4 regions of the Scandinavium tedordense genome follow, and region 2 is predicted to be linked to each of the others. Evidence: predicted binding sites of a transcription regulator. Region 2 holds the regulator's gene; each other region holds the start of a gene.
What was found. The regulator CRP, encoded in region 2, controls carbon source genes, mostly activating them, when cyclic AMP is high. The targets are predictions, from matches to a motif close to ATGTGANNNNNNTCACAT.

Region 1 (7,344 bases), on a different contig from region 2:
CACGCACCAGCAAGATAACCATCAACGCCAGGAAGCAGCCCACCAGCTGCCCGAGTGCGCTATCGAGGAACTGGCTGAAATGGAAAGTCATCGGGTTATCCAGCACCAGAATGTTGATGGTGGACGCCAGCGTACCGAGCGAGCCCAGCCGCCGTTTCTGCACTTCAATCCCAATAAAGAACGCCAGCACTGCGAGGCTGATACACAACAACAGCATACTTTGTTGGGTCGACGGCAGGACAACCAGGAAGTAAAACGCGCCAATCGGCAGCGCGGCAATGGTGCCGTACAGGAAGTCTATCCCCGCCATTTTAGGATTCGGCAGGCGCATTGCCAGCGAGGTCACCACGGCAATCATCACCATGGCACCGCTGCCGGATGTCCAGCCGGTCCACAGCCAGAACAACGTGCCGAGCGCACAGGAAAGCGTGGTACGCCAGAAATTGACCATCGCATGGTGGCGCTCCGCGGATTCCACCTTCACTACGACTTCGCCCTGCAAAATATCTTCTTCACGGGCGCTGATTTTTGCGTTACCCACGACGCCACGTTTAAGCAACTGATAACGCGTCGCGGCGCCAATCCAGCTGTATAAGGTAATCGGCGTGTCGTGCTCGCCGGTCCAGGAAAGAATGCGGCGCATGCGTTTGAGCTGCTTATGCACGTCCTGCACCGTTTCAACAGGCTGGTCGAACATTTCACGCCAGGCGGGCGTGATTAAATCTGGACGGAAATTTTGAATCAGATAGGTTTCACAAGCCTGAGTTATCAGCGTCAAAGAGAGCGTATTTAGCGCTTTCAGACGTCGATTGGCGCGCGCCCAGCGGGAAGATTCCATGTGCAGGTTACTGCGCATTCCTTCAAGCGCCTGTGTCCGGCGCACCAGTCCGCTCCAGGCGGCGTCAACTTCTTCGCTGTCACCGTGACGAATACAGAGCTGCATCAGCTGATATTGAGCAACCAATAATGCATCAAGTTCCCGATCGATCTCTTGTTTAATCGACCGTGGGGAAAACAGCAGATCGGCGACGATCGCACACACAATCCCGATCACAATCTCGCTGCAACGCTCGACGGCAAACTGCGGCGAAAGCAGCGGTTCGTTCTGAATGGTGATGATAATGATCAGCGCCGTGTAGCCCGCCAGGCCCCAGGCGTAGGAGTTCTCCACTTTCACCAGTGAAGACACCCAGGTACAGAAACCCGCCCACAAACAGCACACCATCACCATCACTAACGGGGCGCGGATCATGCCGATGATCATCACCAGTGCGGCGATACAGCCGATAAACGTTCCGCAAATACGGAGCATTCCACGGTAACGGATTGCTCCAGAATAAGGTTCGCCTCCGGCGGCAAACGCCGGTCCCGCCGCCACAATTGCGGCTGTCAGTACCGCCCAGCGCGGGGTTTCGAGCTGAAAGTGAAAGCCGATAAACAGGGCCAGCACAATCGCGCAGGCCAGTTTGATAGCAAAACGCAGGTGTTGATCGGCAATAGAGAAAATGCCCATAGCGATTAACCGAACTCACGCAGACGCATACCTAACTTCTGGAAGAAGGAGGCCTTCTGCGTATCTCTGTCTTTCGCGCCGGTGATGATAACCGTGGCAGTGGTGCCTGCTGGCCACAGGTTGCCCTGCTGCTGGTCGAGGCGAATACGCACTGGCACACGCTGTGCCAGTCGCACCCATTCAAGATTAGAATCGATGGTCGCCATTCCTTTTACATCGCTACTGCTGCTGGCGTTGGTCACACCTGCCGCAATGCTGTCGACGGTGCCCTTGATGACTTTGGTGCTGCCTAACGGGGTAATTTCCGCGCGATAGCCTGGACGCACGCCTTCCAGCTTCGTCTCCTCCATATAGGCCATCACGTAGAAGCTTTCTTTTTTCACCAGCGCCACGGCGGTCGAACCGCGCGTAATAAATTCACCGCTGTACACGTTCAGGTTGGTCACCCAACCATCGGCCGGGGCGCGAATGACAGTACGTTCGAGGTCAAGACGCGCCAAATCACGGGTGGCTTGCGCTTTCGCTAACTGATGTTGAACGGTTTGTAAGAGGTTGTTAGCCTGGTCAATCTCTTCGCGAGACATGGCCATGGTGCCTAACTGGTTACGGCGTCCGGCTTCACGACGTTTTTCTGACGCCAGCACCTGATAGTACGCCACATCGGCATCAGCTTCTTCGAGCGCTTTTTGGTAACGCGGCTGATCGATAGTAAACAGGACCTGATTTTTGCGAATCAGTTGGTTATCCTTCACATTCACATCCGTGATAAGCCCTGCAACGTCCGGCGCAATGGCCACAACATCAGCGCTGAAGCGTGCATCACGCGTCCACGGTGATTCGGTGTAATAAACCCATGCGTGGAAAATTGCGATAAATGCCAGCACCACCAAAATCAACGTGATGGCGGTACGAGAGATTTTTCTTGTTAGTGTTTTCACAGCGGCCTCAGACGAACAAACGCGATATCAGGTAGAACAAACAGCAATACAGCGCTGTATTAAAAAGCGCGGGATGCCAGACAAAGTCATAAATCCCAGTGGGGACCAGCATCCGACGCAACAGCCAGAAGATGGCCAGCGACAATAGCAGCTCGACGAAGATCGGCGGGAATGAGAGGCCGAAAATCACGATGACGGGAAACAGACTCATGTTGACCTTGATTAAGAGAGTGCAGGTAAGAGTAGTGAGTTTTACTTATTTAACTAACAGTATATTAACGTAACTTATATATCCCGATCTATATTATGTGATACAAATCACTTTTAAGTCAGAGTGAACAATGGAACGATTAAAACGCATGTCGGTTTTCGCCAAAGTCGTGGAACTGGGTTCCTTTACGGCTGCGGCGAGACAGCTCGAAATGAGCGTATCGTCGATAAGTCAGACCGTCTCAAAGCTGGAAAACGAACTGCAGGTAAAGCTGCTGAACCGCAGTACCCGCAGCATTGGTCTGACAGAAGCCGGGAAAATCTACTATCAGGGCTGTCGGCGAATGCTGCACGAAGTCCAGGACGTACACGAACAGCTTTATGCCTTTAACAACACGCCGATTGGGACACTGCGCGTGGGCTGTTCTTCAACTATGGCACAAAATGTCCTCGCCATGATCACCTCGGAGATGCTCAAAGAGTACCCGGAACTGTCGGTGAATCTGGTTACCGGTATTCCGGCTCCGGACCTCATTGCGGATGGTCTGGATCTGGTGATCCGCGTTGGTACATTGCAGGACTCTGGCCTTTTCTCCCGCCGTCTCGGCTCGATGCCAATGGTATTGTGCGCCGCCAAAAGTTATTTACAGCAGGCAGGCACGCCCGAAAAACCCGCAGATCTCGCCAGCCATTCCTGGCTGGAATATAGCATCCGTCCCTACAATGAATTTGAGCTGATCGCCCCGGAAGGCTTATCCATCAAGCTTACCCCGCAGGGGCGGTACGTCACCAACGATCCGATGACGCTGAACCGTTGGCTGACCGCCGGCGCCGGGATAGCTTTCGTGCCGCTGATGTGGGTGATCAATGAGATCAACCGTGGCGAACTCGAGATCTTGCTGCCGCGCTACCAATCCGATCCACGTCCGGTGTACGCCGTCTACACGGAAAAAGACAAACTGCCGCTGAAGGTGCAGGTGTGTATCAACTACCTGACCGATTATTTTGTCGATGTCACCAAGCGTTTCCAGGGCATCAAAGGCCGGGGAAAAAACTAAGGTACTTGCTCAGGCTCGGCGTCCGATATGAGATGCGTGACGTCGCTAAGGGGGCCAATCCGGACTTCGCTTGATCGGTTGAATTTACTTTTGTCCATCAGCAGCAAAGACTGCGAAGCTCTTTTGAGTAGTAGCGATTTAAAGCTGGCGTTGTGCCCGCTCGGGTCCCACATCACGCCACTGCGATCGACCCCTTCGCAGGAGAAAATAAACAGATCGATTTCCAGCATTTTCAGCTGCGAGATTAGCGCCGGATTCACGTAATAGCCGTACTGACGCTGGAGTTCTCCGCCAGAACTGATAAGCCGGATTTGCTCGCGTTTGCCGAGTTCCATACATACAGGATGACTGTTGGTAAACACCGTCAGCGGAATATCCGGCAACTGGCGCGCCAACACCCAACAGGTCGAACTGGCATCCAGAGCAATCGTCATACCCTCGTCTATCCAGGCCAGCGCGTGCCGGGCGATATCGGATTTGTGGGCATAGTGTCTTTTCAGTCGAGCGTGAAAAGGTGCTTCGTTATCCTGTTGATTACGACGAATCGCCCGCGCTCGCCCATGGCTGCGCTGAATGTATCCCTGCTGCTGGAGTTCACTTAAATCACGACGCACCGTTTCTTTGCTGACGCCGAGTATGGCGGCCAGTTCATCGGTGGTCAGGCTGTGGGATTGGGCAAGAAGTGTGACAATGTGCTGATGGCGAGCGACCTTCATCAGTGGTCTCCGTCATTGGAACAATAAATAAGGAAATCAATTTATTGATTTTCGGCTGCTAACTTAAAGAAGGAACAATCACACTTTTTCCTTCTTTAATCGCAACAGTATGCCCGCACGAGGCGGGCACAGAAATTATGCGGTGCCACCAACCGTCAAATTATCGACTTTCAGCGTTGGCTGGCCCACGCCAACCGGAAGGCTCTGCCCTTCTTTGCCGCAGACGCCAACGCCGTTATCCAACTTCAGGTCGTTACCCACCATCGAGATTTGCTGCATCGCTTCGATGCCGGAGCCAATCAGGGTCGCGCCTTTCACTGCCTTGGTCACTTTGCCTTTCTCGATCAGATACGCTTCTGAGGTCGAGAACACAAATTTACCGGAGGTGATATCCACCTGACCGCCGCCAAAGTTCGGCGCGTAAATCCCGTACTCGACAGACTCGATGATTTCCTGAGGAGTGGATTTGCCCGCCAGCATGTAAGTGTTGGTCATACGCGGCATCGGCAAATGCGCATACGATTCACGGCGACCGTTACCCGTTGGCTTCACGCCCATCAGACGCGCATTCAGTTTGTCCTGCATGTAGCCTTTCAGCACACCGTTCTCGATAAGCACGTTGTACTGGCCCGGCGTACCTTCATCATCGATAGACACGGAGCCACGACGGTCAGTCATGGTGCCGTCATCGACCACGGTGCATAGTTCGGACGCGACGAGTTGCCCCATTTGCCCGCTGAAAACAGACGTCCCGCGACGGTTGAAGTCGCCTTCCAGGCCGTGACCAACTGCTTCGTGCAACAGAACGCCCGGCCAGCCCGCTCCCAGAACCACCGGCATTGTGCCCGCTGGTGCTGCAACGGCATTGAGATTAATCATCGCCATACGAACCGCTTCACGGGCCCATGCGTCGGCACGGACTTCGCCATCGACATCGCCGAGGAAATAATCGTAGCCGAAACGACCGCCGCCACCGCTGGAACCGCGCTCGCGTTTACCGTCGTCTTCGACCAGCACGCTCACAGACAGACGCACCAGTGGGCGAACGTCCGCAGCAAGGGTGCCGTCAGTGGCCGCGACCAGAATCAGTTCGTACACGCCGGTCAGGCTGGCTGAGACTTCCTGCACACGTTTGTCTGCCGCACGCGCAGCTTTATCAACCCGGCGCAAAATGTCGAGCTTCTCTTCACGGCTCATGCTCTGCAACGGATCGAGGCTGGTATACAGCGGAGAATAATCTTTCGCACCAAGGGCATGGACTTTGCCGTCACCGGTATCACGCACGATAGTTCGAGCGGCCTGCGCGCTCTGTTGCAGCGCCAGGAGGCTAATCTGATCGGCATAGGCGAAGCCGGTTTTCTCGCCGCTGACGGCACGGACGCCAACGCCCTGATCGATATTGTACGACCCGTCTTTGATGATGCTGTCTTCTAACACCCAGGACTCGTGGTAGCTCGACTGGAAATAGAGATCGCCGTAGTCGAGGCGACGCTCGGCAAGTTGGCCAAGTATGGCAAAAAGGTCCTGATGGCTCAGGCCGTTCGCCGACAGCAGATGTTCACTTACCAGGTTCAGGCTCATCGTTTTGCTACTCATTGGTTGCCGCGAAGCTCGCGGAAATTCAGTTGTCTCTATTGAGAGTGAGGTAAATTGTAACGTCCGTCAAATCATTGCTTTTTATCGCCGCGCGCCTGGCGCAGCACTTCATTGATTTGAGGCTGATCGATAGGCCCGCTGATGTGGTAACGCAGAATCGACACTTTGCTCCACAACGGCCCCAGTACTTTACTGGCGGCAAACACTGCGGCACCAACAATCGGGTTGATGACAAACGCGGTGGCTACCCCCACGGTGGCGGAGATTTCCGGCGCGACCACGGCTTCCATATCCAGCTCACGGCGCACCAGGTTGACCGAGCCTTTCATCGCGATATCCGCTTCAAGACCATCCACCAGCGTGTCGTCCGTATGCAGCGTGCCGTCTTTAATCCAGGCGGTGCTGCGAATAGAATCGAACCAGAACCCTTCGCTGAAGGTGTCGCTAAAGTCGAAACGGAGCTTACGCAGTAGCGCATCCACGCTAAGCAGACGCAGCAGCTGGCCCGCATGACCGGTGCTGATATCCGTAAACTCGCCTTTGCCCAAATGCGCTTTCAGAATGCCGTTCAGCGACGCCACGTCCGGTGTCCACGGTTCATCACGCCAGTGCAGGTCATAATCAAAATCGAATGACGAATCGCGGATTGGCGTGGAGACGCCAAAGAAGTTCACTGCCGCATCCAATTTCTGACCGCGAAGTTTACCTTTCAGTGAAGTGCGCTCGTTACCCGGCGCGTTCACCCATTCTCCGTCTACGGTCAGGCGCGAAAAACCGGTATCCATCAGGCCGTTAGCCAGTGATAACGTGTTGCCTTTAATCGCGAAATCACCATCAATGCGGCCATATTTCTGGCCCCACAACCAGCATTCCGCGCAACGCAGCTGCAGGTCTGGCCAATTCTGGAAATCAATGCGGTTATTGCTCATCAGCCCCTGCCCCAGAGACTCACCGGTGGTGGTTTTCGGAGACGGGTTATAATAGAGATAGCGAATGGTAGCCTGCCACGGCGCATTGTCGCGCAGCGTCAGCGTGCCGTTGATTTCGCGCCCCTGCGCTTCCACGCGGGTGCCGTCTGCTGTCGGCTGTGAAAGGATACTGAGATTATTCCAGCGTTGACCCGCCATGGTGAGCGCGGGCGTTCTCAGCGTTATGCGCTCCGGGAAGGCTGCCGCATTACCCACGCCGTCCGCGGCGCCTTTACGGAACAATGCCATCCACTGCGCGCCGTCCATCGGCGGTAAATTCAGCTCGATGCCGGAGGAATCCGGCAACGGCGGCACACTGCGGCTATCAGACGCCCAAATGGCCCG
Region 2 (7,344 bases):
GTTCGCGCGCCAGCGTCGTCATCGCGTTGATGTGTTCGACGATAAACTGGCTGTGCGTAACCCACAGCTTCATGTCTGCCAGATAATGCGAGTTAAAGCCGGGCTCTTGCATCGCCTGGTTCAGCGAGTTGAACAACGCGTTGTGCGCCTGATTCACCCGCATCCGCTGATAGGCCAGCGTCGGAGCCTGAGGGTCGTTGCTGAGAATCAGTCGGATAGCCTCCTGATCCGCCTCCAGTGCTTGCTGGGCATTTTTGCGTAATAGCCCACTTTGCCACTGCGGCCACAGCCAGACCATCCCGCCGAAGGCAATCAGACAGCCAATCACCGTGTCGACAAAACGGGCCAGAATGAAATGTTCGCCGTTCAGGGTCAGCAGTTGGATGGTGTAGACCGCGGTGACCGTAAAGCCCACCGTTGCCCAGCCGTAGCTCTTGCGAATGATCAAGTAGCTCGCCAGCGTGATGACTAACATTGACGCCAGCGTGTAGCCTTCCGGCACGTGAAAGTGCAGGGTGCCAGCGGCTATCACCAGCCCGGCCAGCGTGCCTGCCGCCCGGTGGAAAATCCTGACCCGCGTTGCGCCGTAGCCATTTTGCGTCACTAGCAGGACGGTCATCAGGATCCAGTACGGTTTCGGCAGATGCAGCGCCGCGCCCATCAGGCTGGCAATGCTGAGCATGACGCTGATTCGCGCCGCACTGCGCAACGCCGGGGATTTTAGCGACAGATAGCTTTTTAGTGCGGCAAACAGCGGCAGGCGACGTTCGTTATCAGCCATCAGATTGCGTGGATAGAGCGGGCGCTGAAGGCGCAGCACTCGGGCGATTCGACTGAAGTGCCAGGCGCAGAACTGCCCGACCGGGTTATCCGGATGCTGATGTGCGATTTTTTCCAGCGCGCCAATCTGCTTGTCCATGTTGAAACGTTGCGGAAATCGGTGGTAGAGGATGTCATCCGCCATCACACGCAGGCGCGCCGCAATGGTCTGTGCATTCCAGCGGATCACCGCTTCAGCGTGGCTGCGTTCAACCAGTTTCTGCACTTCGGCGGGCTGATGCAGGCTGACGGAAATGTGCTCCTGCAAATCGAGGCCAATCTGGAAGGCGCGCAGCAGGCGCTTATATTCATGGTTCTGATTGGCGGCCAGCATGTGCATTTGCTGATAGCACAGGGTAATCAGATCGACGGCCTTCTGCTGGCGGCTGAGTAATGGCGGCAGCGCTTTTTCCGGATCGGTATGCTGAGTCAACAGGCTGTATTTGGCTTCACAGTAATCGGCCAGCTGTCGATACAGCAGGCTTAGTGATTCACGTAGCGGCTGTTCACGCCACATCCAGAACCAGAACCAGTTGAACAAGCCATACCATAGTGTGCCGAGAGCGTAGATGAGCAGCGGCTCCCAGACCGGCATATTCCCCGCAAGGCTGAGCGTAAAGATGGCCGCAATGAGCGATGCGGGCAGTAAACGGGCGTGAAGCGAACTGATTTCTGCAGTGACGCCGAGGATCAGCGCCAGCCCAGTCAGGATCAGCGGTAAAGGCACGGTATGCGCCAGCAGCAGCTGAACCGCGAGGCTACAGCCCGCAAACAGCGATCCGCCAATTATCAGGCGTTTGAAGAAACGTTTATGCGGTGTGTCCAGCCCGGCGATGTTGCAGCAGGCGGGGACTAACGAGAACAGCAGACCGTACTTGAGGTAACCGAGCACCAAACCGATAGCCACGGGGGTACATAACACCAGCGTTTGCCGCAGTGCATAGTTAATTTCCGGGTGATAAATCAGCCTGCGCCACATCAGGGAAAAGACAAAAACGGCGTACTGCAGGGGCAATACGCCGTTCAGCTAGCTTAGCGGGTACCGTAAACCACGATAGTTTTACCGTGGGCGGAGATCAGACTCTGATCTTCGAGCATTTTTAGAATACGGCCAACGGTTTCGCGGGAGCAGCCGACGATCTGACCGATTTCCTGACGAGTAATTTTAATTTGCATACCGTCCGGGTGGGTCATTGCATCAGGTTGTTTCGCCAGATTCAGCAGAGTCTGTGCGATACGACCGGTTACGTCGAGGAATGCCAGGTTACCTACTTTTTCAGAGGTGACCTGCAGACGACGAGCCATCTGAGAAGAGAGACGCATCAGGATATCCGGGTTTACCTGGATAAGCTGACGGAATTTTTTATAAGAAATTTCTGCCACTTCACAAGCGGTTTTCGCCCGAACCCAGGCACTACGCTCCTGACCTTCTTCGAACAGGCCAAGCTCACCGATAAAATCGCCCTGGTTGAGGTAAGAGAGGATCATCTCTTTACCTTCTTCATCCTTGATGAGTACTGCAACAGAGCCTTTCACGATGTAGTACAGCGTTTCTGCTTTTTCACCCTGGTGAATCAGCGTGCTCTTCGATGGGTACTTATGAATGTGGCAATGAGACAAGAACCATTCAAGGGTAGGGTCTGTTTGCGGTTTGCCAAGCACCATGCGCGGTTATCCTCTGTTATAAGCTGTCTCCAATGGCAGACACGACACTGCCACTGGCTTTGCAATCGTATCCTTCCCTGTGCCTGGGAAGTCGGCTGTCGGATTTTACTGCAGCCTGTAATGTGATGTTCTCTGCATACACGCATTACTTCAATGTATTACTGTTGCAGCACGACTGTTTTAGCATAGCTTTTGTCGCCTGTCTCCTGGTGTCTCGCTTCAGCATGACGCGCGTCGCCTTCCGTTGCGAGAATTGTTATGTGCGCGTAATCTGTCAGGAAAATTGCTACTCGGGAGTTAACAAATATGCAAGCGCGTGTGAAATGGGTTGAGGAATTAACCTTCCTGGGCGAGTCAGCTTCTGGCCACCAGATTATGATGGATGGTAACTCTGGCGATAAAGCCCCAAGCCCGATGGAAATGGTGCTGATGGCCGCGGGCGGTTGCAGCGCGATTGACGTGGTGTCCATTTTGCAGAAAGGCCGTCATGACGTGACCGACTGTGAAGTGAAACTGACTTCCGAGCGTCGTGAAGAAGCACCGCGTTTGTTCACCCACATCAATCTGCACTTCATTGTGACCGGTAATGACCTGAAAGAAGCGGCAGTGTCGCGTGCGGTGGATTTGTCTGCGGAGAAATACTGCTCTGTAGCGTTGATGCTGGAAAAAGCGGCGAAGATTACACACTCGTTTGAAGTGGTCGAAGCCTGATTGAGTGGCGGGGGCGTTACGCTGACCCGCCCTAAAAAATGATGCACGCCCGTTGGCGTGCATGCGATTACCCTATCTTTTTTCCTTCCATCAACCGCTCGACCAGCGGTGACATAATCAATTCCATTGCCAGCCCCATTTTCCCACCCGGCACCACCAAGGTGTTCATGTGAGAAATAAACGAACCTTGCAGCATCGCCAGCAGCCAAGGGAAATCAATATCGCCCAGATTCTGGAAATGGATAACGACAAAGCTCTCATCCAGTGACGGAATGCCCTTTGCCGCAAAGGGGTTGGAGGTGTCGACGGTCGGCACGCGCTGGAAGTTGATATGCGTCCGGGAGAATTGCGGCGTAATGTAGTTGATGTAATCTTCCATCGATCGCACCACTGAATCCATCACCGCTTCACGTGAGTGACCGCGCTCGCTGGTATCGCGGGTCAGCTTCTGGATCCACTCAAGGTTAACAATCGGCACCACGCCCACCAGTAAATCGACGTATTTCGCGACATCATTTTGTGGGGTTACCACGCCGCCGTGCAGACCTTCATAAAACAGCACGTCGGTCGGTTCCGGCAACGGCTGCCACGGCGTAAAGGTACCCGGCACCTGATTCCACGGAACGGCTTCGTCGTAGGTGTGCAAATACTTGCGCGACTGTCCGGTTCCGTTCTGACCGTAGGTCATAAACGTATTTTCCAGCAGGCCAAAGTCGTTGGCATCTGGCCCAAAATAGCTGATGTGACGGCCCATATCGCGCGCTTTGCGGATAGCCATGTCCATTTCAGGACGCGTGTAACGGTGGAAGCTGTCGCCTTCTACTTCGGCGGCAGTAAGATTGAGTTGAGCAAAGATTTTACGGAAGGCGAGGCTGGTGGTGGTGGTTCCCGCCCCGCTGGAACCGGTTACGGCGATCACCGGATGTTTGGCAGACATAGCTAACGACTCCCTGCATAAGCAATGGTTTTATTATAGTCAGCCGTGGAATTGGGTACGGGGCATGATATTGACCGTCTCGTGCAGTTCGGACCACACCAGAACGACATCCCCGCTTTTCAATTGTTGTTTTACGTCGGCGACCTTGTCTTCAAGCGAACGTTCATGTTCACCATAATCGGTGCCTTCGCGCAACACAAAGCTTTCAATCAGGCTATCGAGCGTTTCGGGAGCCAGATCTTGCCAGGGAATAATCATAACGGGGTTCCTAACCAGCGAGTGAGCCAGGCGGGAATGCGTTTCTCCAGCCACATTTCAGGATGGCGCAGCGTACCGCCGACAAATCCGACATGACCGCCATACTCCGTCAGCTGGTATTGAATATTGGCCGGAAGCTCTTCCTGAGACGGAATCGAGTGATGATCCATAAACGGGTCATCTTTTGCATGAATGATGAGTGTTGGTTTGGTTATCTGGCTCAGTACCGGCATCGCACTGCATTGGCGGTAGTAATCAATCGCGTCAGCATAACCGTGGATTTTTGAGGTAATCAGATCGTCAAACTCACGAATACGACGCACGCTTTTCAGACGCTTCAAATCCACCGGCAACGTTCCTGGATAAGCCTTCAGTTTGCGAGATGCATTGGCTTTCAGCAGGTTCAGCAGATAGCGCTGATACACGCGGGAGAAGCCTTTATCCATATGATAGCTACAGGCTTCCAGCATGAATGGCGCGGAGACGATAACTGCGGCATCGAGTGGCGTATTGTCACCCTCTTTGGCCAGCAGACAGCCCAGCATGTTGCCACCCAGCGAATAGCCCACTGCGGCCGTTGGGACGTCGCCAAATTCACGGCGCAGCCAGGAGAGGAACCAGGTGCCGTCTTCAGTTTCGCCTGAATGGTAGATGCGCTGAGCGCGGTTCGGTTCACCGCTGCAGCCGCGGAAATGCATCACCACCCCGAGCCAGCCGCGCTGCTGCGCCGCGTGAATCAGACCGTGAGCGTAAGGGCTGTACAGGCTGCCTTCCAGGCCGTGAAAAACCACCAGGCGAGGCTTATGCCGTGCCTGATTCGGATCTTCACTCCATGCCAGATCGATAAAATCCCCGTCCGGAAGATCAAGACGCTGCCAGTGCGGGGTGAACAACACTTTACGACGGATGAGACGCGGTAACATGGTCTGCAGATGGCAGTTGCGCACGCCTGTCATTGGTACAAAGGTGTCGTTCTCTTCTGGAGGTACTTCAAAGTCTACTGGGGTTACCTGAGCCATACCTTTACGCTGCTATCGTGAAAAAACGCTCTACTATACCGTCATAACACCGTTATGACGGATATGTGTTTATGAAAATGAGCCGCTGTGCGCTTTCGATGAGTTAAATCACTCTTCCTGAAGCATCTGTTCCAGCTGTTCGTGCGCATCCAGCCACGCCATTTCACACTCTTCCAGCCCTGATTTCGCCGTGGCCTGCTGTTGCAGACATTCGGTGAGTTCCGCTTTTCGTGTTTGGTCGTACAGCCCGCTGTCGCTGAGTTTTTCTTCTGCGGCCGCAAGCCGGGTATTGAGCTTTTCCATCTCTTTTTCCAGACGGGTAATCTCTTTACGCAGCGGCTGCGTCAGGGTGCGCAGCTCTGCATCACGACGTTTCTGATCTTTACGTGCCTGAGCGCTATTGGTGTTGTCTTTTGGCGCGTCGTCATTCTGACTTTCCTGCTTCTGAACATCGCTCAGCCATTGCTGATAATCTTCCAGGTCGCCATCGAAAGGTTCCACTTTCGCATCGTGAACCAGATACAGATCGTCAGTGGTGGAGCGCAGCAGGTGACGGTCGTGCGAGACCACAACCAGCGCGCCTTCGAATTCAATCAGCGCTTCGGTCAGCGCCTGACGCATGTCGAGATCCAGGTGGTTAGTCGGTTCATCGAGCAGCAGCAGGTTCGGGCGCTGCCAGACGACCAGTGCCAGCACCAGACGTGCTTTTTCACCGCCGGAGAAGCGACGCGTTTCTTCGCTGACTTTATCTCCCTGGAAACCAAAACCGCCGAGATAATCGCGCAGCTGTTGTTCCAGCACGTGCGGCGCCAGACGCACCAGATGCTGCAGCGGCGATTCGTCGGCGCGTAAAAACTCCAGCTGATGCTGGGCAAAGTAGCCGAGTTTAATACCCTTCGCCAGACCCATCTCACCGCTCTGGGCTTCCAGCTCACCGGCCAGAAGTTTAATCAGCGTTGATTTACCCGCGCCGTTGCGACCCAACAGGCCAATGCGCGAGCCGGGTACGAGATTGAGTTTAATCGAATCCAGAATGGTGCGATCGCCGTAGCCCGCGCTGACTTTTTCCATCTTCAGTAATGGATTTGGCAGGCTTTCCGGTTCGCGGAAGCTGAACTGGAATGGGTTATCTACGTGCGCCGGAGCAATCAGCTCCATGCGTTCCAGCATCTTCACGCGGCTTTGCGCCTGTTTAGCTTTAGATGCTTTCGCCTTAAAGCGATCAATAAAGCTCTGCAGGTGCGCTACTTTTTGCTGTTGGCTTTCGTACATAGACTGCTGCTGAGACAGGCGGGTTGCACGCTGGATCTCAAACGAGGAGTAGTTGCCGGTGTACTCAAACATCGCCTGTTGTTCGATGTGAATAATTTTGCTGACCACCGGGTCGAGGAAATCGCGGTCATGGGAAATCAGGATTAGCGTGCCCTGATAGCTTTTCAGCCATTTTTCCAGCCAGATTACAGCGTCGAGATCAAGGTGGTTAGTTGGTTCATCGAGCAGCAGCAGGTCAGAACGACATATCAGCGCCTGCGCCAGGTTGAGGCGCATACGCCAGCCGCCGGAGAAGGAGCTGGTTGGACGCTCAAGCTGTTCATTGCTGAAGCCCAGACCGTGTAGCAGGCTGGAGGCGCGGGAGCGAATAGTCCACGCATCAATGGCGTCCAGTTTGCCGTGTACGGTGGCGATGGCGTGACCGTCGTTGCGCTCGTTGGCTGCATTCAGTTCGGCTTCAAGTTGACGATATTCGCGGTCGCCATCAATCACATAGTCGAGAGCAGGCTGAGGGAGGGCAGGGGTTTCCTGATTCACCCACGCTAGCTGCCAGTTTCCCGGATAGGTGAAACTGCCGCCATCGGCGCTGATCTCGTTTTTTAGCAGCGACAGCAGCGTGGATTTGCCGCAGCCGTTTTTACCCACCAGACCCACTTTTTGCCC
Region 3 (7,344 bases), on a different contig from region 2:
GAAATGGAGCCTGGGCTACAGCGGCTCAACCATGCATTACACCGATGCGCCGGACGCGCAAAACCAGCTGATGAACTTTATTCGCCTGTGCGACGAACACGCCATTCCGTGCGATTCTTTCCAGCTGTCGTCCGGCTACACCTCAATTAACGGCAAGCGCTACGTGTTCAACTGGAACAACGACAAGGTGCCACAGCCGAAAGTGATGAGCCAGGCGTTCCACGACGCGGGCCTCAAGCTGGCGGCCAACATTAAGCCGTGCCTGTTGCAGGATCATCCGCGCTATAACGAAGTGGCGGAGAAAGGGTTGTTCGTGCGTGATTCCGATGCGAATGCGCCAGAACGTTCGGTGTTCTGGGACGACGAAGGCTCGCATCTCGATTTCACCAACCCGGCGACTGTCGCCTGGTGGCAGGCAGGTGTGACCAGCCAATTGTTGGAAATGGGCATCGACTCGACCTGGAATGATAACAACGAATACGAAGTGTGGGATGGCGAAGCCCGCTGCCACGGCTTCGGGAAGGAAATCGCTATCAAGCACGTGCGTCCGGTGATGCCGCTGCTGATGATGCGTGCCTCAATGGAAGCGCAGCAGCGGTTCGCGCCAGAAAAACGTCCGTACCTGATATCCCGTTCCGGCTGCGCCGGGATGCAGCGCTACGTGCAAACCTGGAGCGGCGACAATCGCACCAACTGGCAGACGCTGCGCTACAACACCCGAATGGGCGTGGGCATGAGCCTATCCGGCCTGTATAACGTCGGTCACGATGTTGGTGGGTTCTCGGGCGATAAGCCAGACGCTGAGCTGTTCGTGCGCTGGGTGCAAAACGGCGTGATGCATCCTCGCTTTACCATTCACTCGTGGAATGACGACCAGACCGTAAACGAACCGTGGATGTATCCGGGCATCACCCCGGCCATTCGCAGCGCGATTGAGCTGCGTTACCTTCTGCTGCCGTACCTCTACACCCTTCTGTGGCAAGCACACGCCGACGACGAGCCAATGCTGCGCCCGACCTTCCTCGATCACGAACACGATGCGCAGACCTTTGAAGAGTGCGATGACTTTATGCTGGGCCGCGACCTGCTGGTTGCCAGCGTTGTTGAAGAAGGTCAGCGTCAGCGTGCACTCTGGCTGCCTGACAACGAAACCGGTTGGTACGATTTCTACACCGGCGAGTGGTTCTCCGGCGGTCAGCAGATTACCGTCGATGCGCCGCTGGAAAAACTGCCGCTCCTGGTGCGCGCGGGTGCAGGTTTACCACTGAGCGATCGCATTAAACACGTTAAGCCAGAAACCGACACCCGTCGCGAGCTGAAACTGTTCCCACTGAAAGGTGTGGGTCGCGATCGCGGTATGTTGTTTGAAGATGATGGTGAAACCTGGGGTTATAAAGAGGGCAATGCGCTGTGGCTGGAGTGGGAAATGGCATGCTCCGCCAGCGCCATCAATTTGACGTTCAATCCACGCGGGGATTTCCGCCCGGCATGGAAAGCCTTGCAGGTGACGTTACCTGCGGGCGAAAAACGTCAGCTACTGATTAACGGCGAAGCCGCCAGCGAGTGGTGTCTGATGTAATCTTTGCGAGGCGCTCTCAACCGGGAGCGGCTGAGTAAAGCATGTCCAGCTGTAACAAAGTACGCCACGGGTGTAATCGCTCGTGGCGTTTTTTATGCGCCGGTTATAACGTAAGAGTGCCCTTCCCCTAGCGGAATTCACACAATGAAAGTACTGGCTGCTGTTGTTGTTGCATTGACTCTCTGTTCCACCAGCGCGATGGCATTTCAGGAGAAACCTTCGCCTGAAATCGCCGCGGCGTCGGGTACGACGAAACCCACGGCCATCAGCCGTTTTTCTGGCGATGATAACGACGGTACGATTATCCAGGCTTACGGCCCGGGAACCTTCACCAGCGCGCCGACCACCCGCAACGGTTATCCCGTTCCTGTACCTCATCATCATTAAATTCGTTCTCAATACCCTGCCAAGGCAGGGTATTTTACTTTCACACCGCAGCAATCAGAAAACCTATCAGCACACAGTACAGCGTCAAATTCAGCAGGGTCAGAACGATAATCATCGCAGTGCCTCTCCGGTCAGGTCGCCCGGTTTTAATTGTTAACCATCATCAGGCGAATAAAAGCCAGTACGGCGACGCAACAGATAATCCAGTCACGAATGCCGGTCAGGAGCACTACCCGCTGCTGAGAGTTGGCCTGCGCACTCCGTCGACGGCTGTGCGACAGACATTCCTGGATGACATCGTTGCGGGTGATATTGCGCAGCACTTTGTTGCCGATAACCTGCTCCTGTTCATCCTTGTCGGTCACGCTTATCGTCACATAGTAAACCTGCGCAGTTTCCCGCACGTGGTAACGATAGAGGGTTGTTTCGGCCCCGCTTGTGTAAAACGAAAACTCTCTCATAGCCCCTCCAGCAACTGAAAATTCAGCCGCTATTTCTCCATATAATTGTGCAGAAATGATGGCGAGATTGTGGGTTCGGAGAGTTGTTGTCGAAAGGTTGATAAAAGTGAACGGTGCGTAGTGTCGAAAAAGGGAGGAAAATACCCCGGCGACAGGCGCGCCGGGGTGATTAATGCTTAGTCGTCGATACCTTTGCTGCGCAGGTAATCTTCGTAGTTGCCGCTGAAATCAATCACGCGCTCTGGCGTAATTTCGATAACGCGGGTTGCCAGTGAAGAGACGAACTCACGGTCATGGGAAACGAAAATCAGGGTGCCCTGATACATTTCCAGCGCCATGTTCAGTGATTCAATGGATTCCATATCCAGGTGGTTGGTGGGTTCATCCATCACCAGAATGTTAGGTTTTTCCATCATCAGCTTACCGAACAGCATACGACCCTTCTCACCACCGGAGAGCACTTTCGCCGGTTTTTTGATGTCGTCCTGGCTGAACAGCAAACGGCCAAGGAAGCTGCGTACAACCTGCTCGTCGTCGCCTTCTTGCTTCCACTGGCTCATCCAGTCGAACACGCTGAGATCGTTTTCGAACTCGTATTCGTGATCCTGGGCGTAGTAACCAATTTTAGCGTTTTCAGACCACTTCACGGTCCCGCTTTCCGGCGTTAAATCACCGACCAGGGTTTTCAGCAGGGTAGATTTACCCACGCCGTTGGTCCCGAGGATAGCCAGCTTCTCGCCAACTTCCATCAGCAGATTGAGGTTTTTGAACAGCGGGCCGCTATCGAAGCCTTTGGTCAGGTTTTCCACTACCAGTGCGTTACGGAACAGTTTCTTGTCCTGCTCGAAGCGCATGAACGGGTTCTGACGGCTTGATGCTTTCACTTCGTCCAGCTTGATTTTATCAATCTGGCGGGCACGAGAGGTTGCCTGACGAGATTTGGAGGCGTTAGCACTGAAGCGGCTTACGAAAGATTGCAAGTCAGCAATCTGTGCCTTTTTCTTGGCGTTGTCAGACAGCAAACGCTCACGCGCCTGGGTAGCGGCAGTCATGTACTCATCGTAGTTGCCCGAGTAAACGCGCAGCTCGCCGTAGTCCAGATCCGCCATGTGCGTACAGACCATGTTCAGGAAGTGACGGTCGTGCGAGATAATGATCATGGTGCTGTTGCGTTCGTTGAGCACGCTTTCCAGCCAGCGAATGGTGTCGATGTCCAGGTTGTTCGTCGGTTCATCGAGCAGCAGAATGTCTGGGTTTGCGAACAGCGCCTGTGCCAGTAACACACGCAGCTTCCAGCCTGGTGCGACTTCGCTCATCGGGCCGTAATGCTGTTCCAGTGGAATGCCCACACCGAGAAGCAGTTCACCGGCGCGGGACTCTGCGGTGTAGCCGTCCATTTCGCCGTAGGTGACTTCGAGGTCTGCCACTTTATAACCGTCTTCTTCGGTCATTTCAGCGAGACCGTAAATACGATCGCGTTCCTGCTTCACTTCCCACAGCTCGGCGTGACCCATAATAACGGTATCAAGCACGGTGAACTCTTCGAAGGCGAACTGATCCTGACGCAGCTTACCGATGCGTTCGTTTGGATCGAGAGAAACGTTGCCGAGGGTCGGATCTAAGTCGCCCCCCAAAATTTTCATGAAGGTGGATTTACCGCTTCCGTTAGCGCCAATCAGGCCGTAACGGTTGCCGCCGCCAAATTTGACGGAGATGTTTTCAAATAGCGGCTTACTGCCGAACTGCATGGTGACGTTGCTGGTAACTAACACGGGCGTATCCTAAAAGATGTGACTAACGGCCTATTTTGCCACAATTGGGAATAAAAATCGCCTTGCTCGTGCAGGCGCTATAAACTGGCAGCATTAAGCCAGATGGTGAAAAAAATGTGATTTCGTCCACATCTGATTTCCCTGCGGCGTGGAATGCACATATAATGCGCTCCCATTAAGGGTTCCATTTCTCTAACAACAGCCTGCGTGGCACCGATAATTCGTATAAAATGAAAATGAAAATATCTACGCTTTTCGCGGCAGCTCTTGCCGTTATGGGCTTTTGCAATACTGCATCTGCTGTGACTTATCCTCTGCCAACCGACGGTAGCCGTCTGATTGGTCAGAACCAGGTAATCACAATCCCTGATGAGAACAAACAGCCGCTCGAGTATTTCGCAGCGCAGTATCAGATGGGTCTGTCCAACATGACCGAAGCCAACCCGGGTATTGACGTGTATCTGCCGAAAGGCGGTAGCGTGTTGAATATTCCGCAACAGCTGATCCTGCCAGATACCCCGCATGAAGGCATCGTTATCAACAGTGCGGAAATGCGCCTGTATTACTACCCGGCGGGTACAAATACAGTGATCGTTCTGCCAATCGGTATCGGTCAGCTGGGTAAAGATACGCCGATCAACTGGGTCACTAAAGTTGAACGTAAGAAAGCGGGTCCTACCTGGACGCCGACTGCAAAAATGCATGCTGAATACGCTGAAGCCGGTAACCCGCTGCCAGCCGTTGTGCCTGCTGGTCCGGACAACCCTATGGGTCTGTACGCGCTGTATATCGGCCGTCTGTACGCTATTCACGGGACTAACGCCAACTTCGGTATCGGTCTGCGCGTGAGCCACGGCTGTGTGCGCCTGCGTAACGACGACATCAAATTCCTGTTCCAGAACGTGCCAGTCGGTACGCGCGTACAGTTTATTGATGAGCCCGTTAAAGCGACCACTGAACCAGACGGTAGCCGCTACATTGAAGTTCACAACCCGCTTTCAACCACCGATGCGCAGTTTAACGGCGGAGAAATCGTACCTATTACGCTGAACAAATCAGTTCAAACGGTAACGGGTCAGGCGGATGTGGATACCAACGTGGCAGACCAGGCCGTACAGGATCGTTCCGGGATGCCAGTTCGTCTGAACTGATAACCTGATAAAGAACACAAAAAAGGCGGATTGAAAAATCCGCCTTTTTTTATGATGGCTGTTTTGATTAACCGTTATTCACAATCACAATCCCACCGTGATCGTAGCGGTAATGGCAATGGGCATACTCCAGCGGCGTGCCGTCTTCCAGATAAATGACCTGCTCGACTTCCAGCACCGGGTCACCCGCTTCGCAGATTAGATGCTGCTGCTCCAGTTCGCCCGGTTTGATGGCGCGCACCACGCGATACGACCCCATAATCTTTAACCCGAGCGTTTCGACATACTGAAACACTGAGCTTTCCAGATGGCCTTTATTCAGCCCGGGTACCAGATTCACCGGCATGACTGTCGCATCCAATGACATCGGATCGCCATTCAGCAAACGCAAACGGACAAAATCGTAGACTGGCGCATCGGCGTTAATCAGCAGCGATGACTGCTCTTTTTCGTTAGGAAAACGCAGGTCGAACCGCACGACCTGACTGCTGACCGTGCCCAGATGCTCCCAGGTTTTGGTCGCACCAAAATAGTCGGTACCGGGCAAATCCCACTGTGAAAGCTGAAGGAAATTCTTGCGCACAAAAGTGCCCTGCCCCTGACGCGTGTAAATCAGCCCTTCGACGATCAGCTGGCGAATCGCCTGCTGGATAGTCATGCGGCTGGTTTGAAACTCAGCCGCAAGTGCAAATTGATCGGGCAACGGTGAGCTGGCGGGATAGCGCTGGCTGATAATCCGCTTCTTAATTTCCCGCGCGATAGTAAGATATTTCGCCGCCATTGTTACGCATCCTGGTCATTTATCCCATTGTTTCTTAAGGCCACTCGCTCTGAAATCTTGAGGAAAGGCAGGTAGAAGAATACACCAAAGACGATGATTATCAACTGAACCACGACCGCCCTCCAGTCCCCTGCCGTCGCCAGCCAGGCGCTGAGTACCGGCGGTGTTGTCCAGGGGATCATCACCACACAACGAGACATTAATCCGAGCGTGGTACAGACCCAGGCGAAGAAAATACCGATGGCGGGCAGAAGAACAAACGGGATCATCAGCGGCACATTGAACACAATCGGCAGACCGAAAATCACCGGCTCGTTGATGTTAAACAGGCCCGGGGTTATCGCCAGCCGTGCCACCTGCTTCGACGCTTTCTGACGCGAGAACAGGAAGATGGCAATCAGCAGCGAAATGGTGCTGCCGGTTCCGCCCACCATGCCGAAGGTCGGCACGAAAATGTTGTTAATGATGTGCGGTATAGGCTGCCCTGCGGCATACGCCAGCATGTTCTCGTTGGTGTTAATCAGCAGGAACGGCTCCAGCACCACGCTGTTCACCACCGACTGATGAATCCCTAGCGTGAACAGGAAGTTACCGAAACTGTAGATAAAAAGAGTACCCGGCAGGCTGGTGTTGATCAACCGCAGCGGCTGCTGGATCAGCGTCGTTATCAGATGTATCAGGTCAGTGTGTAGCAGATTGCTCAGTAGTGCTGCGAATACCGCAAATAGCGAAAGCGTGATAATCGTCGGCAGCAGGGATGAAAAAGACTGGCTTACCGCAGGCGGCACGTTATCACCGAGATTGATTTCCAGCCGCTTAAACTGCGCAATGCGGATAAAAATCTCCGTCGACAGCAGGCCGATAATGACCCCGGCGAAAATCCCGGTGGAACCGATGTTGGCGAAGGTCAAAATCGACGTCAGGCTCACCGCCACTTTGCCACCAACCGGCACCATATCGACCTGCATCGGCATCATAATAATGAAACTGCACAGCGCAATGACGACGGCCGAAACCGGGTTACCAAAGTTTTTGTTACGCGCCAGCGACCACGCAATCATTGGCGCGATGAGCAGCGCGGCAATGTTTAGCGTGCCGTTGATAATCGCCTCCCCCCAGACCTTGAAGCGTACTAACGTTTCGCCTTCAAAAATCCACGGGAACACCACGTTGTTCACCAGCACAGCAAGCCCTGCCAGAATAAATATTGGCA
Region 4 (7,344 bases), on a different contig from region 2:
AATTGCAAACACCAGTTTCGGGAACACCGCGGTTTTGCGGTTTTTGCCCAGACCGGCAATACGATTACGCAGGATCGACTGCTGGATCATGCGTGATTCCCAGCTGGTGCCCAGGCCAAAGCCAAAGGTCACGAACGGCGTCTGTCCATTGGCGGTGTGCAGCGTATTCACTTCATATTCAAGTGACTGGAACGCGTCGTAGCACTCTTTCTCGGTGCGAGAATGGGCGTAACCGTCGGCGTCCGGGATCTGCCACTCTTCTGCGGTTTGGCGGTGTTTCTCAAAGCTTGCGCTCACGAACGGAGCCAGCACTTCATCAATACGGTTGATGGTGGTGCCGCCGTAAATGTGGCTCGCAACCTGCGCGATAATCTGTGCGGTGACGGCAGTGGCCGTTGAGATGGATTTTGGCGGCTCAATCTCCGCGTTACCCATCTTAAAGCCCTGAGTCAGCATACCTTTGAGGTCGATCAGCATGCAGTTGAACATCGGGAAGAACGGCGAGTAATCGAGATCGTGATAATGAATTTCACCGCGCTCATGCGCCTGTACCACGTCGTAGGGCAGCAGATGCTGGCGTGCATAGTGTTTGGCCACGATGCCCGCTAGCAGGTCGCGCTGGGTCGGGATCACTTTGCTGTCTTTATTGGCATTTTCGTTGAGCAACGCGGAGTTAGTCTGGTCAACCAGACCGCGAATTTCCTGATTCAGGCGGCCACGCTTTTCGCGTTGAACGTCACGGTCGTGACGGTATTCAATGTAAGCGCGTGCCAGCTGTTTGTGCGGGCCAGACATCAGCTGATTTTCGACTGCGGTCTGAATGTCGTTGATATCAACGTGGTCACGGTCCTGCATCTGGGTACTAACGACTTCTGCGACGGTGGCGCAATAGTCTGCGTCATCGACTCCCGCTGCTTTGGCCGCACGCAGGATAGCTTCCTGGATGCGTGCTGAGTTGAAAGGCGCTTTACAGCCGTCTCGTTTCATCACATGCGGTGTCATGATCACTCCATAATTATAAGAACAGGTTATCCACAGAGGGGGAATGCGCACCTGAGACGCCAATGGGCTTATACGCCAATAACTTCCTCAGGTTCCGGCCCTTTTTATCCACAAATCTCATCACCCGAGTCCTTGGGGGATTGGTGTGAGAATAGGCGATTAATACAATATGTAGGGCCGGGGTGCATTCTAAGTTCTATATATAGTGATATGCATCAAACATGTTTACGATTTTTTTGATTCAGAACAAAGTAAAAACGGGACAGCACAGCAGATGGGCAACGCGGCTTAAAATGAAATTTATGATAGTTTGAGCTGTGTAAAAAACCAGCGAAATCAGTTGGTCACCGTGCAGCCAATGTTGTGAAAAAGATCACGCGATAAGAGTGTCGTTCAGCAAGTCGACAAGCATCAGCAAAGCGTAACGCGCAGCCTGGGCCGAAGGGGCCAGCGGCAGCACTTCTGCGGCCATGTTGCTTAGTGCGTGGGTATCCGGAGTGAGGGCAAAGATGGTCGCGCCCTGCATTCTGGCTTGCAGTGTGGCGCTTTGCAGCAGGTTATCCGCCGGGCCGGTGGCTAACACCAGCAGAACGTGATCGTCGCTGAGGGTGCTGGCAATCATGCGCATCAGGTTACCGTCCTGGCACAGATTGATGGCGATGCCGAGCGGCAGCAGCTGGTGTTGCAGCAGGGTTGCGAGCGGGATGTCCTGCTCGCCGAGGGCAAAACAGTGAACGGCGCGGGCCGTTTGCAGCCGCGCTTTCAGCTTTTCCACCGCGCTTTCGCTGGTGTGCTGCAGTTGGTGGGTCAGGGTCAGATTGACGGTATCAAAGCGGTCGCGCCAGCTGGAGGGCAGGGCGGCGCTGTTGCCTGACACCCAGGTTGAGCGGCGTTCGCTGGCCTGAGCGAGTTGTTTACGCAGGTCGCGAATATCGTCGCAGCCCACAGAACGGGCAAAACGGGTGATGGTCGCCGGACTGACCCCCGCTTTCGCCGCCAGTTCGTCAATCGAAGCGCTGGCGGTAAAGCTCATGTTTTCCAGAATAAATGCCGCTACCCGGGATTCCTGGGTGCTGAAACGGCTCATCCCATCCTTCAGTTGCCCAACGATATCCATCCGGTTCTGTCCTTTGCGCGAAGTCACGATTTGAAAATATTTTTCACTTATTGATAACTCACTTTATACCATTAATTCCCAATGACGCCTACGTTTTCGCTTGATCTTCCCGCTGCCCAGGCGCAAATAATGGCTGAAAATTATGCATTGATCACATCCATGAAAATAAATTTCATATAGCCTTCACCATTACATTATCTTAACAACATAGTCATATCCATCCAGATTAACCGGATGAATCACCGAAGGGGAACGTCATGCAACGAATCGTTTTATGCTGTGCCGCAGGAATGTCGACCAGCATGCTGGTGAATAAAATGAAGGCTGAAGCCCAGCTGCGCTCGCTGGAGTTGGATATCTACGCCGTACCCGTCGCTGAATTCGAACGCGAGCTGCCGGGTGCCGATGTGGTGCTACTCGGGCCACAGGTCAAATATGAAATTACCCGCCTGTCCGCCATCGCCGAGCCACAGGGCAAGGCCGTCGCGGTTATCGACATGGCCGACTACGGCATGATGCGCGGCGCTGCGGTGCTCGACAAAGCGCTGGCCCTGATCGCTCGCTAATTTCCTTTATATCCTGACTGGCACTTCCGCGTGGCGTTCGCGTTCACGCGTGGGCTTTCGTGTGCCGAAAACGAGGTCATCATGCAATCCTTAAAAATCGCCGTGATCGGCGGCGGCAGCAGCTACACCCCGGAACTGATTGAAGGGATTATTGTGCGCTACGAGCAACTTCCCGTAACGGAACTGGCGCTGGTGGACGTGGAATCAGGGCGCGAAAAAGTAGACGTTATCGCCGCGCTGACCCAGCGAATGCTCAAACACAAAGGACTCGAGCACGTAAAAGTTAGCGTGCATTTCACGCTGGATGACGCGATTCGCGGGGCCCATTTCGTGCTGACGCAGCTGCGCGTCGGGCAACTGGCGGCGCGCGCCCAGGATGAGCGGTTAGGTCTGAAATATAACCTGCTGGGCCAGGAAACCACCGGCGTAGGCGGTTTCGCCAAAGCGCTACGCACCATACCGGTTATTCTCGAGGTGGCGCGGAAAGTGGAAGAACTGGCCCCCGACGCTTTTATTCTCAACTTCACCAACCCGGCGGGGATCGTCACCGAAGCGGTCAGCCGTTACAGCAAGGCGAAAATCATCGGGTTGTGTAACGTGCCTATCAACATGCAGCACATGATTGGCAAAATGCTCAACGCTGATGAAGCCACGCTGAACCTGCGTTTTGCCGGGCTCAATCACATGGTGTGGATCCACAAAGTGATGCAGGACCATCAGGACGTCACCGCGAAAGTGATTGAGATGCTGTGCGATGGCAATGCGCTGTCGATGAACAACATCAAAGAGCTGCCGTGGCCTGCCGATTTCCTGCGTGCGCTGAAAGCCATCCCGTGCCCGTATCATCGCTATTTCTGGCTGACTCCGGCAATGCTGGCGGATGAAATCGACGCGGCGAAAAGCAAAGGTACTCGCGCGGAGCAGGTGATGAAGGTCGAGCAGGAGCTGTTTGCGCTGTATGCCGATCCGAATCTGGACGAAAAGCCCGAGCAGCTGAGCTTCCGTGGGGGTGCCTATTACTCCGAAGTGGCGGTGGAACTGATCAACGCTATTCACAACAATTTGGGCAAAGAGATGGTGGTGAACACCCGAAACAACGGGGCGATTCACGGACTGGGTGACGATGCGGTGGTGGAAACCAACAGCATTATCGATGCGCAGGGCGCGCGGCCGCTGGCGTTTGGCCCGCTGCCACCCGCGATGAACGGACTCACTCAGCAGGTCAAAGCGTTCGAACATTTAACGATTGAGGCGGCGGTTCATGGCTGTCGAGAAAGTGCGCTGCTGGCACTGGTCACTAACCCGCTGGTGGGCAACGTCACCGACGCACAGGCGTTGCTTGAGGAAGTGTTAACCCTGAATCGTCAGTGGTTACCACAATTTAACTGAGTTCGGCTTTTTAACGGAAGAGACGGGGTTTCACCATGTCAAAAACTACGCTTATTGAACGCTATGTCATGCCCGTCGCGCTGAAAATCGCCGGGCAAAAACACGTATTGTCAGTGCGCGACGGCATCATTCTTAACATGCCGTTTATGCTGATCGGCTCATTTTTCCTGATTTTTGCCTACCTGCCGGTGCCGGGTTATGCCGACATGATGACGCATTTTTTTTGCGACGTCTGGCGTGACAAGATGCTGTATCCGGTGAAAGCGACTTACGACATCATGGCGCTGATTTCGAGCTTCGGCATTGCGTATCGTCTGGCGGAAAAATACCGCACGCTCGACCCGTTGACCGCCGGGGCGATGTCGCTGGTGGCGTTCGTGATGACCATTCCGCAGAACACGCTGTTCACGCCGGTTCACGGGGCGGCAGAAGTGGTGAAAGGGGTGATCCCGGTGAATATGGTGGGCAGCCAGGGGCTGTTTGTGGCGATTGTTATTTCGCTGCTTTCCACTGAAATTTACCGCTTTGTCGCCAACCGCAATTTGGTGATTCGTATGCCCGACGGCGTTCCGCCTGCGGTGGCAAAATCGTTCCTCGCGCTGGTGCCTGGCTTCTGCGTACTGGCGGTGGTGCTGGCGCTGCGTCTGGCGGTGGAAGCTTCACCGTTCGGCGACATCAACAATATGATTGCGACGTTGATCGGCATTCCGATGCATCACGTCGGCGGTACGCTGCCGGGGATGATTATCTCGGTGATTCTGATTGGGATTCTGTGGACGCTCGGCCTGCACGGCGATGCGATTGTGCTGGTGTTCATTCAGCCGGTGTGGCTGTCGAACATGGCGGAAAACCTGACCGCGTTTCAGAATGGTTTGCCTATTCCGCACATTATCACACAGCAGTTCTACGATCTGTGGATTGCACCGGGCGGGACGGGCGCGCTGTTAGGGCTGGTGATTTTCATGGTGTTCCGCAGTCGCAGTGCACAGATGAAGCAGCTGGGTAAAATCGCCGCGCCGGCTGCCCTGTTCAACATCAGCGAGCCGATGGTATTTGGTATTCCGCTGGTGATGAACCCGTACTTCTTCCTGCCGTTTATCCTGACGCCGGTGCTGTTGGTGATCGTCACCTACACCTCGATGGCGACTGGGCTGGTGGCGCCGCCTGCGGGGATTGCGCTACCGTTCACCACGCCGATTTTCATCAGTGGTTATCTGGCAACCGGCGGACACATTTCCGGGACGGTATTGCAGGCGGTAAATCTGGGAATTTCGCTGGTAATTTATTATCCGTTCTTCCGGGCGTGGGACAAGTTGAAGGCAAAAGAAGAACACGCCTCGCAGCAGAAAACGACAGCCGAAACGGTGGAAGGATTACCGAACGCGTAGCGCGATTGCCTGGCGGCACAAGCTTGCTAGGCCTACCGGGAATGTTAATCGGTAGGTCCGTGCAAGCGACGCGCCGCCGGGAAATTCAACATATCACTTCTGGATCCACCATACCGCTTCAAACGGGCGCAGCGTCATTGCGCCCGGTTGGGTATCCAGGCCCGGATAATTACTCATCGCCACGTTCCACTCTCCATCGACTTGACCCGGCTGCCACGGCTGACTTTCACGGCTGAGGTTCGCCGCCACCAACAATTGCTGGCCCTGCCATTCGCGGCGATAGCACCACAGTGACGGATGTTCCGGCAGCAAGTCCTGATAGTTCCCCCACGTCAGCAATGGCTCGGCTTTACGCAGGGCGATCAGCTGTTGATAGGTGTAGAACACAGAATCTGTGTCCTTCAGCGCCGCCTGAACGTTAATTTCCTGCACGTTGTCGCCAAGGCCAATCCACGGTTCGCCGGTGGTAAAACCGCCGTGCGTTTCCGCGCTCCACTGCATTGGCGTGCGGCTGTTGTCGCGCGATTTACTGGCCAGAATCGCCAACAATTCATCGGCATCGTGGCCCTGTACGTGCAGTTCTGCGTACATATTGTGGCTTTCCACGTCGCGATAATCGGCGATCGTCGAGAAATGGGGATTAATCATGCCAATCTCTTCGCCCTGATAAATGTACGGCGTACCTTGCATACCGTGCAGCACCATCGCCAGCATTTTCGCCGCCGGGATGCGGTATTCCCCTTCATCACCAAAGCGCGACACGATGCGGGGCTGATCATGGTTACACCAGAACAGCGCGTTCCACGCCCGGTTGTGCATCCCTTGCTGCCAGTGGCTGAACAGCGCTTTCAGTGCCACGTAATCGGGTTTGGCGAGCGTCCATTTTTCACCGCCCGGGTAGTCGACTTTAAGGTGATGGAAATTGAACGTCATCGACAATTCGTGGCCCGCCAGGGAAGCGTACTGCTGACAGTGATCGAGCGTGGTGGAGGACATTTCGCCGACCGTCATCAAGTCGCGCGGGATAAACACGTCACGGCTCATTTGCTGCAAGAATTCGTGTACGCGCGGGCCGTCAGTGTAGAAACAGCGCCCGTCGCCAAGCGGATCGTTCGGGAACGCCTGGTCTTTAGAAATCAGATTCACCACGTCGAGACGCAGGCCATCGACGCCGCGATCGGCCCAAAATTCGCAGACCTTTTTCAGCTCTTCGCGCACCACTGGGTTTTCCCAGTTGAGGTCCGCCTGTTCCGGGGCGAAAAGGTGCAGAAAATACTGTTCGCTTTCGGCGTGCCACTGCCATGCGTTGCCACCAAACTTCGAACGCCAGTTGTTCGGTAGTTCGCCGGATTTACCGTCGCGCCAGATGTAGAACTCGCGGTGCGGGCTGTCCGGGTCGAGCGATGCCTGGAACCAAGGATGCTGCGTGGAGGTATGGTTGAGGACCATATCCAGCACGATGCGAATGCCGCGAGATTTGGCTTCGGCCAGCAGTTCGTCAAAATCTTCCAGCGTGCCGTAAGCCGGGTCGATAGCGGTGTAGTTCGCCACGTCGTAACCGTTATCCACCTGAGGCGAGATATAAAACGGTGTCAGCCAGAGGGCATCCACGCCGAGGGTTTTCAGATAGTCCAGACGCAATATCACGCCGCGTAAATCACCGGTGCCGCTGCCGGTGGTGTCCTGAAAACTTTTTGGATAGATTTGGTAGATAACGCCGTTTTGCCACCAGTGGGGGAGGTTGTTCATAAGGCTTTCCTGGTTAAAACAGAACGGGGCGCAAACGCGCCCCAAAAGTATTTATACAATTTGCAGCGTGCCCTGACGGTACTTACGCTGGTACACCGCGGTGGTGAGGACAATCGGGATAATCACTGCAATG

Region 1: aaeR (HTH-type transcriptional activator AaeR) is a predicted target of CRP. The motif match lies at 2,758-2,775, and genes of this name have one in related genera.
Region 3: ldtB (L,D-transpeptidase) is a predicted target of CRP. The motif match lies at 4,314-4,331, and genes of this name have one in related genera.
Region 4: MUU46_RS03575 (PTS sugar transporter subunit IIB) is a predicted target of CRP. The motif match lies at 2,259-2,276, and genes of this name have one in related genera.

The regions. Positions count from the first base shown of each region.
Region 1 is NZ_JALIGG010000052.1:240,417-247,760, forward strand. Features, by position in the region: gene aaeB (p-hydroxybenzoic acid efflux pump subunit AaeB) at 1-1,513, opposite strand, end outside; gene aaeA (p-hydroxybenzoic acid efflux pump subunit AaeA) at 1,519-2,451, opposite strand; gene aaeX (p-hydroxybenzoic acid efflux pump operon protein AaeX) at 2,459-2,662, opposite strand; gene aaeR (HTH-type transcriptional activator AaeR) at 2,793-3,719, shown strand; gene fucR (L-fucose operon activator) at 3,716-4,435, opposite strand; gene tldD (metalloprotease TldD) at 4,571-6,016, opposite strand; gene yhdP (AsmA2 domain-containing protein YhdP) at 6,103-7,344, opposite strand, start outside.
Region 2 is NZ_JALIGG010000055.1:402,616-409,959, forward strand. Features, by position in the region: gene MUU46_RS12795 (YccS/YhfK family putative transporter) at 1-1,798, opposite strand, end outside; gene crp (cAMP-activated global transcriptional regulator CRP) at 1,852-2,484, opposite strand; gene MUU46_RS12805 (OsmC family protein) at 2,791-3,195, shown strand; gene MUU46_RS12810 (phosphoribulokinase) at 3,263-4,132, opposite strand; gene MUU46_RS12815 (YheU family protein) at 4,172-4,390, opposite strand; gene MUU46_RS12820 (hydrolase) at 4,387-5,409, opposite strand; gene MUU46_RS12825 (ABC transporter ATP-binding protein) at 5,518-7,344, opposite strand, start outside.
Region 3 is NZ_JALIGG010000057.1:439,981-447,324, reverse strand. Features, by position in the region: gene MUU46_RS18020 (glycoside hydrolase family 31 protein) at 1-1,579, shown strand, start outside; gene MUU46_RS18015 (hypothetical protein) at 1,724-1,966, shown strand; gene MUU46_RS18010 (hypothetical protein) at 2,113-2,427, opposite strand; gene MUU46_RS18005 (ABC-F family ATPase) at 2,604-4,199, opposite strand; gene ldtB (L,D-transpeptidase) at 4,430-5,350, shown strand; gene MUU46_RS17995 (GntR family transcriptional regulator) at 5,418-6,131, opposite strand; gene MUU46_RS17990 (PTS sugar transporter subunit IIC) at 6,134-7,344, opposite strand, start outside.
Region 4 is NZ_JALIGG010000049.1:39,140-46,483, reverse strand. Features, by position in the region: gene nrdD (anaerobic ribonucleoside-triphosphate reductase) at 1-1,002, opposite strand, end outside; gene MUU46_RS03580 (MurR/RpiR family transcriptional regulator) at 1,376-2,119, opposite strand; gene MUU46_RS03575 (PTS sugar transporter subunit IIB) at 2,377-2,685, shown strand; gene MUU46_RS03570 (6-phospho-beta-glucosidase) at 2,767-4,074, shown strand; gene celB (PTS cellobiose transporter subunit IIC) at 4,110-5,462, shown strand; gene treC (alpha,alpha-phosphotrehalase) at 5,556-7,211, opposite strand; gene treB (PTS trehalose transporter subunit IIBC) at 7,263-7,344, opposite strand, start outside.